2 regions of the Marispirochaeta aestuarii genome follow, and region 1 is predicted to be linked to the other one. Evidence: riboswitches for the same ligand, from Rfam matches in the RefSeq annotation. Region 1 holds a riboswitch; the other holds the start of a gene.
The links. Region 1 has a riboswitch for thiamine pyrophosphate ahead of thiD (bifunctional hydroxymethylpyrimidine kinase/phosphomethylpyrimidine kinase). Riboswitches for the same ligand answer to the same signal wherever they lie in the genome.
Positions count from the first base shown of each region.

Region 2: another riboswitch for thiamine pyrophosphate. It lies ahead of B4O97_RS10075 (thiamine-binding protein); the one in region 1 lies ahead of thiD (bifunctional hydroxymethylpyrimidine kinase/phosphomethylpyrimidine kinase).

Region 1 covers NZ_MWQY01000019.1:18,409-22,691, forward strand. The annotation lists gene B4O97_RS15325 (hypothetical protein) at 1-1,178, shown strand, start outside; gene B4O97_RS15330 (NUDIX domain-containing protein) at 1,208-1,954, opposite strand; TPP riboswitch at 2,028-2,140, shown strand; gene thiD (bifunctional hydroxymethylpyrimidine kinase/phosphomethylpyrimidine kinase) at 2,238-3,050, shown strand; gene B4O97_RS15340 (SLC5/6 family protein) at 3,050-4,283, shown strand, end outside; gene thiM (hydroxyethylthiazole kinase) at 4,267-4,283, shown strand, end outside.
Region 2 covers NZ_MWQY01000010.1:53,289-57,571, forward strand. The annotation lists gene B4O97_RS10060 (ABC transporter ATP-binding protein) at 1-532, opposite strand, end outside; gene B4O97_RS10065 (ABC transporter substrate-binding protein) at 513-1,490, opposite strand; gene B4O97_RS10070 (ABC transporter permease) at 1,487-2,278, opposite strand; gene B4O97_RS10075 (thiamine-binding protein) at 2,247-2,540, opposite strand; TPP riboswitch at 2,637-2,745, opposite strand; gene B4O97_RS10080 (radical SAM protein) at 2,779-3,756, opposite strand; gene B4O97_RS10085 (serine protease family protein) at 3,881-4,283, shown strand, end outside.

The DNA.
Region 1 (4,283 bases):
GTTACCTGGAAAGCGGAACAGGCCTGACCAGTTATACCGACGACGATTCCGCCGACACGTGGAAGCCGGGGGCCTATACCAGGCTCCGTTTAAAAGGAGACTGGGAACCGGAGGAGAGACTGCGCTTCCATCTTGAGACGGAGTGGACAACGCTTCATGGAACGGATAGTCCGGATTTCAGCGCCGGACGTCTTGGCCTTGACAGCCTCAGCGGCTGGGAAGCCTCGGATACCGGGGAGCTGCAGGTCGAGCATGCCTGGGGACTCCTTGACCTGGGGAACTTTGACCTCCAGGCTGGAAAGATTCCCCTGGCCTGGGGAACAGCCTATGTGTTTAATCCCAGCGCACGGGTAAATCCTGCGGATTCCCTGAATCCCGGGGGGGACGAAGAAACTCCGGGTATAACGGGGATCAGCTCTTCCATCTACCTGAAGAATGGAGTTACACTTTCGACATACCTGGCGGCGGAGGACCGGGGAAGAAAGGCTGACCCGGATATGATTGCGCATAATGCCGCAAATATCCCCTGGGGAACACGGATCAGAGGTTTTGCCGGTCCCTTCGACCTTTCTCTGGGAATCCTTCGGGAGATTCTGTATGATACCCGGACCTCAGGCTACGAACGCCCCCTCTGGCTCAGCTCCGACGGTGTCGGCACTATCGCCGGAATAAATCTCTACTGGGAAGCAGCCCTCTGCATCAGCGATCCTTCGGGGGATCCTGCTGATGGTTCCTGGGATTTTAAGGATAATCTGGAATTTGCGGCGGGTTTCCATGCCCTGCCGTCCGTGCTGCAGGGAGTGGAAGTCCGGGGAGAGTATTTTTTCCAGGGCACAGGCAGCAGCCGCGAAAGCGGGTATGAGGTGCTGCCGGTACTGGAGGGAACCAGGAAAGTCATGGGGAGGCATTACCTCTTCGGCTACCTGGAAAAACGCTTTTTTGACTATCATCTTGTATCCTGCGGTTCAGTACTGAACACAGGGGACCTCTCAGGGGCGGTTTTTTCCGAATACAGCTGGGAGCTTACGGCAAACAGCAGATTCTCCCTGGGATCGATTATGTATTACGGCAGCGGGGAGTTTCAGGGGCTTATTGACCTGTCAATTCTCGGGACCGGAACAGGTTCCGTGGATATGGCAGGAAACCGGATATACGCTGAGCTCCGGATAAGCTTCTGATACGAAAGACCGCGTTCACCCCCGGGCAATCAGCAAAACATCATCTCATGGGTTTCGGAAGTACCGTAACCCTCTATCTCTTCCCGGAAAAGCCCCTTCCCCGTCATGGCGGCACGGACAATACGTCTGTTAAAAGCATGGGTATCAGGACTGTTCAGAAACTCCTCCACGGGCATCCAGAGACACTCGAAAATCTCCCTGCTGTCCGGAATAATCTCGAAAGAGAGGGCTTTCAGACGGCAGACAAAATAGATATCCGACTTGTCGTAGCGGTAACCGTGCCAGTGGCGAAAGCACGCGGTATAGAGGAATTCAGTCCGTATGCCCGTTTCCTCAAGGACCTCCCTGACCACTGCTTCGGCGATGTGCTCACCCTGCTCCAGGGCGCCGCCGGGGAGCTTGTAATGCCGTTTCGATCTGAGGTGATAGCGCTCGGAGACCACCAGAAGACGATTATCTCCGTCCAGAACCACACCGCCGGCCCCGATATAGTGGGTGGCATAGGGCGGGATAATAGAGCCCGGTATCAGGGTCAGGGTCATGTGAAGATACTCAGGCTCCGCGTGATGATAGACAAAGCCCCTCTGGGCAGCGACAGGCACAAGAGATGCCAGGGGAAGGGGCAGCGTAAGCCAGACCACCTTTATGTTCCGGCTGTTCAACTCTTTTATAACTGCGTCAAGCGTACGGGTAAACACCCCGGGGTTGTCAGGCAGGGAGACAGGATCGATTACAGCCCCGCCGAAGGGATTCAGCTCATAGGAAAGTACACACATGGGAGCTACCATAACCGGAAGTCAGACATAAATACAAGCATTGACACTGCACCCCCTTCCGGTTATTTTATTTTCATACACCTTGGGGTGCCGGAATTGGCCGGCTGAGAGGGGGGCCCGCAAAGTCCCCGACCCACGAACCTGATCCGGATAATGCCGGCGTAGGAAAGCGTGAGGTTGATTCTTCCATCATCCAATCATACATACCTACCCAACCGGATCTCAAAACCACTGTCCGATCCTGAAGACCCAGGTCGTGTACAGGTATCGGAAAGGAGATCCTATGTACAACGTTCTCTCAATTGCAGGAAGCGACTCCTCGGGAGGCGCGGGCATCCAGGCCGACCTGAAGGCCTTTGCCGCCAACGGCGTCTACGGGATGACGGTCATAACCGCCGTTACCGCCCAGAACACCCGGGGAGTCACAGCCATCAGGGTTCTTGACCCTGAAATTGTTTCCGCCCAGATCGAGGCGGTCTTCTCGGACATCCGGGTAGATGCGGTAAAAATCGGGATGCTTGCGGACGGAAAGATTATTTCCGCCGTTGCCCGGGCCCTTGCCAGGTGGAAACCGCCGGTCCTTGTCCTGGACCCGGTCATGGTGGCCAAGTCGGGACACAGACTGCTTGCTCCGGAAGCCGAGGAGAGCCTTATACGGGAGTTGCTTCCCCTGGCGGATCTGCTTACCCCCAACATACCCGAGGCGGAGACCCTTTCTGGAATGGAGCTTCAAAACGCCGACGGGGCGCTGATGGAAAAAGCCGGACGCCGTATTCTCGAAACCGGCGTCGGAGCGGTCCTGATAAAAGGCGGACACTCCCAGAATCCGGAGAGCTCCGCGGACATCCTTATCGACGCCGGGGGAAGCAGAGTCTACACCGCTCCCCGCCTGGAAGCCCTGCATACCCATGGTACCGGCTGCTCCCTCTCCAGCACCCTGGCCGCCCTGCTTGCCGGAGGATTATCCCTTGATGATGCAGTACGCCGGGCGAAGTCCTACATCAGCGAAGGAATAGCCCACGGCATTCCGCTGGGCGGCGGCTGCGGCCCGATCCACCATTTTTACAGCCTCTACGGCGGAGAGGAGCTTGCATAATGACAACTGAATCCACCCTTCACTCCGAGGTACGAACGTCCTCCCCGGTTTCCCTCTCCTCCCTGCACCTGGGTATCCTCTGGTTCGGTGCAGCCGTTTCCCTGGCGGAGATTATTACCGGCACACTGTACAGCTCCATGAGTACCGGGTCTGCCGTCCTCGCGATACTCGCGGGGCACCTGATAGGAGCTGTCGCCTTCTATGCTGTCGGCTGGATCTCCTGGAAGGAGGACAAGGACGCCATAGCAATCGCGGACTCAAGCCTGGGTAATGCCGGGGTGCGGATTTTCGCCCTGATCAACGCCCTTCAACTCCTGGGCTGGACCGCAGTCATGATTCTGGCAGGGGCTGAAGGCCTGAAAGCTGCCGCAGCAGCGACGGGTCTGCAGATTAGTCTGCCCCGGGCACGGCTGATTACCGGCCTGCTGCTCCTTGTATGGACAGCTGCGGGTTTCCGGGGGATGCGCAATCTGAACATCGCCGCTGTTACACTCCTTTTTATCTTATCCGTGCTATGGGCCGTAAAACTGTTCATGCTTCCGGGACCTGCGGGACAGGAGGCAAACACCGCTCCCGCCTTCGGCGGGATGCTGGAACTTGCCGTCATAATGCCACTGTCGTGGTTGCCCCTGGTGGGGGATTATACCCGCAACGCCGGCAAGGGACGCAGGGGAGTAAGCGCAGCTGCCCTTGGGTATTTTATCGGGAGCTGCGCCATGTACCTTCTGGGACTGCTCTCAATCCTAAAAGTCCCCGACGCAGGTCCCGTCGCCAGCATGCTGCTTGCGGGTCTCGGCCCGGGGGCCGCTCTGGTTGTACTGCTCTCCACGGTTACGACCGGGTTTCTGGATGTCCACTCCGCCGGGGTCTCCCTGCGTCTTGTATTTCCCCGCCTTGGACAGCGGACAACACCCCTTCTGATGGGTCTGTCGGGACTTGCACTTGCCCTGGCGGTCCCCGGCGGATGGTACGAACACTTCCTCTATGCCCTTGGATCGGTCTTCGCCCCCTTCTTCGGGGTGATATTCTGCCGGCGTCTTTTTTTCTCCTCCTCTCCTCCCTCGATTTCTGATGTCCTTCTCGGTTTCGGTGCCTGGGCGGCCGGCCTTGCGGGTTACTACGTCCTGCTTCCCCAGGGATTTCCCCTGGGGGTTTCGGTTCCCGCCCTTATTATTTCGATGATTTCCTATTACCTGCTGCAGAAAGGAGCTGCCCTGTGGACACAAAAGCATT
Region 2 (4,283 bases), on a different contig from region 1:
TGGCATCCAGGGCGCCGAAGGGCTCATCCAGAAGCATGATGTCCCGGCGGTACAGATAGGTCCGCATAAGAGCCGCCCGCTGACGCATCCCGCCTGAAAGCTGAGAAGGGTAATACTCCTCGAAACCTTCCAGTCCGAAGGGGCCGAAGAGGGGCGCGGCGATCCTTTCCGCCTCCGCCTTCGACATACCCTTCAGCCGCAAGGGTATTGTCACATTCGCCATGACACGCTTCCATGGAAGGAGCAGATCCTTCTGGTGCATGTAGCCTACCCGTCCGGTTTCGCCGTTCACCAGCTCCCCACCGATGACGATCTCTCCGGAATCGGGATGATCCAGTCCGGCGACCAGATGCATCAGGGTGCTCTTCCCGCAGCCGGAGGGCCCGAGAAGGGCCAGGACCTCTCCCCGTTTCAGGGAGAGGGAAATCCCGTCGATTACATCAAGACCGGCAAAGCCTTTCACCACCTCCGAGAGACGGATTATGGATTCTGTGCCCAGAGAGGACTGGTGCTTAACGGGGGAGGAATTCATTGGTAAAGGCCGCCTCCGGAACAAATTCGCCTTCCAGAAGACCATTCTCCTTAAGCCATTCGGCATAACGCTCCCAGACTTCCAGCTTCATCTCTCCCCAGCAGGGCGCCCCGGCCGTGTACTCCCCGGCCAGGTAACGCTGGCTCGCCACAACCAGTTCGCGATCCAGTTCCGGTGCTGCTTCGAGGAGGATATCCGCAGCCTCTTCCGGGTTTTCGACGGCATAGCGGTACCCCCGGGCTGCTCCTGATATAAAGGCGCGAACCAGCTCGGGATTTTCCTGGAGCAGGCCGTCCCGGGCAATGAGGACGGGGGTGTAGTAATCCAGTACCGCCTCGGTGGCCAGGGGAATATAGTTGATATCGATCCCTTTAAGCTCCGCGGCAATGCCGTCCCAGCCACGGAAAATCCAGACAAAATCAATGTCCCCCGCAGTGGCGGCGAAAAAGTCCATCGATCCTATGGGAACGATCTTTACCTTTGAAAAATCCCCGCCGTCTCCTTCCACCAGGGCCCTGACCATGGCTTCCTCGATGGGTGATCCCCAGCCGCCGTAGGCCTTGCCCTCGAAATCCCTGGGACGGCGGATATCCTCGGCGCTGCGGGAGGCGAATCCGGAGGTGTTGTGCTGGATAACCGCAGCCACAGCCTTAAGTGCGTTACCCGCGGCCCGGGCGTAGGTAACCTCCTCCTGGTAACTCACGGCGAACTCGGCCTTCCCCGACAGAACGAGTCCGGCGGCCCCGGTCTCGGGGGGGAACTCGATGGAGACATCCAGGCCCTCCTCCTCAAAGAAGCCCAGATCCCGGGCGACATACAGGCCGGTATGGTTTGTATTGATGGTCCAGTCCAGGACCACCGTTACCGCTTCGGGTTTTTCCGACGATTCTCCGCCTCCTCCGGCAAAGGCCGCCAGGGTCGATACAGCAACAAATAAAACAACAAGTGTTCGTTTCATGATTTACTCCTCAGGTTTGCATACTTCCAGGAAAGAAAAAAACGCTCTGCCAGCGACACGGCGGCAAACACCATGAGGCTGACTATGACGACGACGAGAATGGCGGCGAAGACCCGGGGGGTGTTGAAGGTTTTATATGAACGCATCATATAGACCCCCATGCCCGTCTGGGCGCCAAGCCATTCTCCGATAACAGCTCCCATCACGCTGTAGGTAGCTGCAATCCGCAGCCCGGAAAAGAGGTTCGGCAGAGCTCCCGGGAGCCTCACCTGCAGAAATATCTGCAGGGGTTTTGCCCTCATTCCCCGGAACAGATCGATAAGGTCGGGATCGGTATTCTGCAGTCCGTCTATAAGACTTACGGCCACCGGAAAAAAACAGACAAGAACAACCACCACAACCTTGGCGGTGAGGCCAAAGCCGAACCAGATCAGAAAAAGAGGATAGATAAAAATGATCGGTACCGTCTGGGAAACCACAATATAGGGATACAGAGCCCTTCGCAGGACCGGGAAGAGGTCCATGATAAGGGAAAAGAAGGCCGCCACCAGCAGAGAAAGGATAAATCCGCTCATGGCTGTAAAAAGGGTTACCCCGATGTGGGGCAGCATAAGATCAAACTGCCGGACCAGGGCTGCAGTAATCGCCGAGGGCGCAGGCAGAATGTATTCCGCCAGCCCCAGCAGTCTGCAGAAGGCTTCCCACAGCAGAATAAAAAGCAGGCCCGCTGCCATTGAGGGCAGCCGGTCCCTGATTCTATTGGTCACGATACTTGCCGATCTTCTCATTGAAACTCAGCCCCCCGGGTTTCATGTCCGTCTTGATGACAGCGCCGACCCGGCTGGCCCCTTCGGCGAGGCAGATACGATGAGCCTCTTTGACCAGATCGAAAAGCTGGTCCATCTCCCCCTCGATGGTCGTCTCCATGGGACCTATAATATGGGGAAGGCCCGAGGCACGGATCATCTCTATTACTTTATCCACCGTTGGATAAAGCCGTTCGTCGGGGACTCGTGGCAGTATTTGAAGACTCAGATGCATGGCGGGCATAGACACCTCCCGGATGTTCTTATTCAAAGGGAGGCGATAAAAAAGACTTCCGTCAGCATTAATATGCCGATTGAAGTCTGTGACAAACAGCGGTTAACAGTGACGAACCGTCAATCCCTTCGCCGGTATTATCCGGATCAGGTCAGAAGGTCGGAATCGAACCATTCCCTCTCAGCCGTAACTCACAGCTCCCTTTGACTATAACTGAAGATTACACTAAAGCCCGGAAAAGTCAAGCTCAGTGCGCCGGGCTGTAGAACTCTGCGGGACCCAGTTCCCCTGAAAACGTCATTTTTGACATCCAGGTACGTATTTCCTGACACAGGTCGCATTTGGAGATATACCCTTCCGGGTCCGGGATAAAACCCGAATCCCGACGAGCCTGTTCATACAGCGCGGATATGCCTTCGCTGAGCATCATCAGAAACAGCGGATAGCGCTCCGGATCGAGCTCGCTTCCCAGATCTTCATGATCAATGGTGAATCCAACGCATCCGGGAGGGATGTAATTCCCGTAGAGGTCCATATGGAAGTGGGAGGTCTCACCCGCTTCGGTGCATGCACCGGGATTTGCAGCGCAAATTTCTTCCGCCGAGGAGTGCCGAAAAAAGGGCTTGAAACTTTCCAGGGCCCTGCCGTTCATGGTCAATCCGAAACGCCCCGCCGCTCTCAGCAGGTAATCAGGTCCGAATGCAGCTTCCAGTTCCTCCCTGGTATGCGTCCTTCCATGGTCCAGGGAGGAAAGCTCCCGGTAATACTGTTCCTGCCAGATGAAGAAGTTCATCCCCGCAGACTTACAGGCCTCAATCACACCTTCGGGCTTATACAGAGGGATGAACTCAATGTGAAAGGGACAAATCGATACCATGACGGTATCGCAGCCCGCCGCAGCCAGGCGGGAAAGCTTCTCGATCGCCGAAGCTTTATCGGTAAACCAGGAAGCGTTGGTTTCCAGATAATCAAGCCGCATACCCGCATCCCGGAAAACCCCGACGGTATCCAGCAAATCCCTGAATCGAAGGAAGGGTTCTCCCCCGCCGATATGCATGCCCCTGCAGCCGAGAGACCGTGCTCTATGCAACAGACTGCGCGCGAATTCAGGGTCGATATAGGAGGCATCCCGGCGGGGGGATGATCTGTAGAGACAGTGCCTGCAGGCGGCGGAACAGTTGTAGTTGCTTATCAAACCGCCGGAAAAAAGGGATGAAATCCGCATGGGTCGATTATAGCATGATCCTGCTGTTCAAGAACGAGGGGACTATCCCTGCACCCGTGAATACCCGGGAAGGAATGGGAAACCGGCTTGAATGCCGGCCCGGGAGGTGTTAAATTCATGAAAAATGAATAATCTGAATAGTAAATCCCGTATAAATAGGTACAGACCGCTGTATGTTTCCATTCTGATGCTGATGGTTATCTCCTGCCGGCATTTTCCGATAAGGGAAACAACTATTTCTCCTGATGCCCTGGAAGAGTACAGAACTAATCTGCTCCAGTGGAACAGCATAGCCTCTACCGATAAGGATCTGAATCCGGTTTCACCCCTGCCTGTTGAGCATTACGAGGTTCCCATTGAAGCGCTGCATACGCTGAATGGGCTTTTTTTCATCGGGTTCAGTGTCGTATCTGATGCAGAGGCTGCTGAAACCGGCATAGAGGCCAATCATCATCAGCCCGGCACCGCCCCCCGTCTCAAGGGTGTGCGCAGGGTTTTCATTATCTTCGACGTTCCGGAAAAACCTG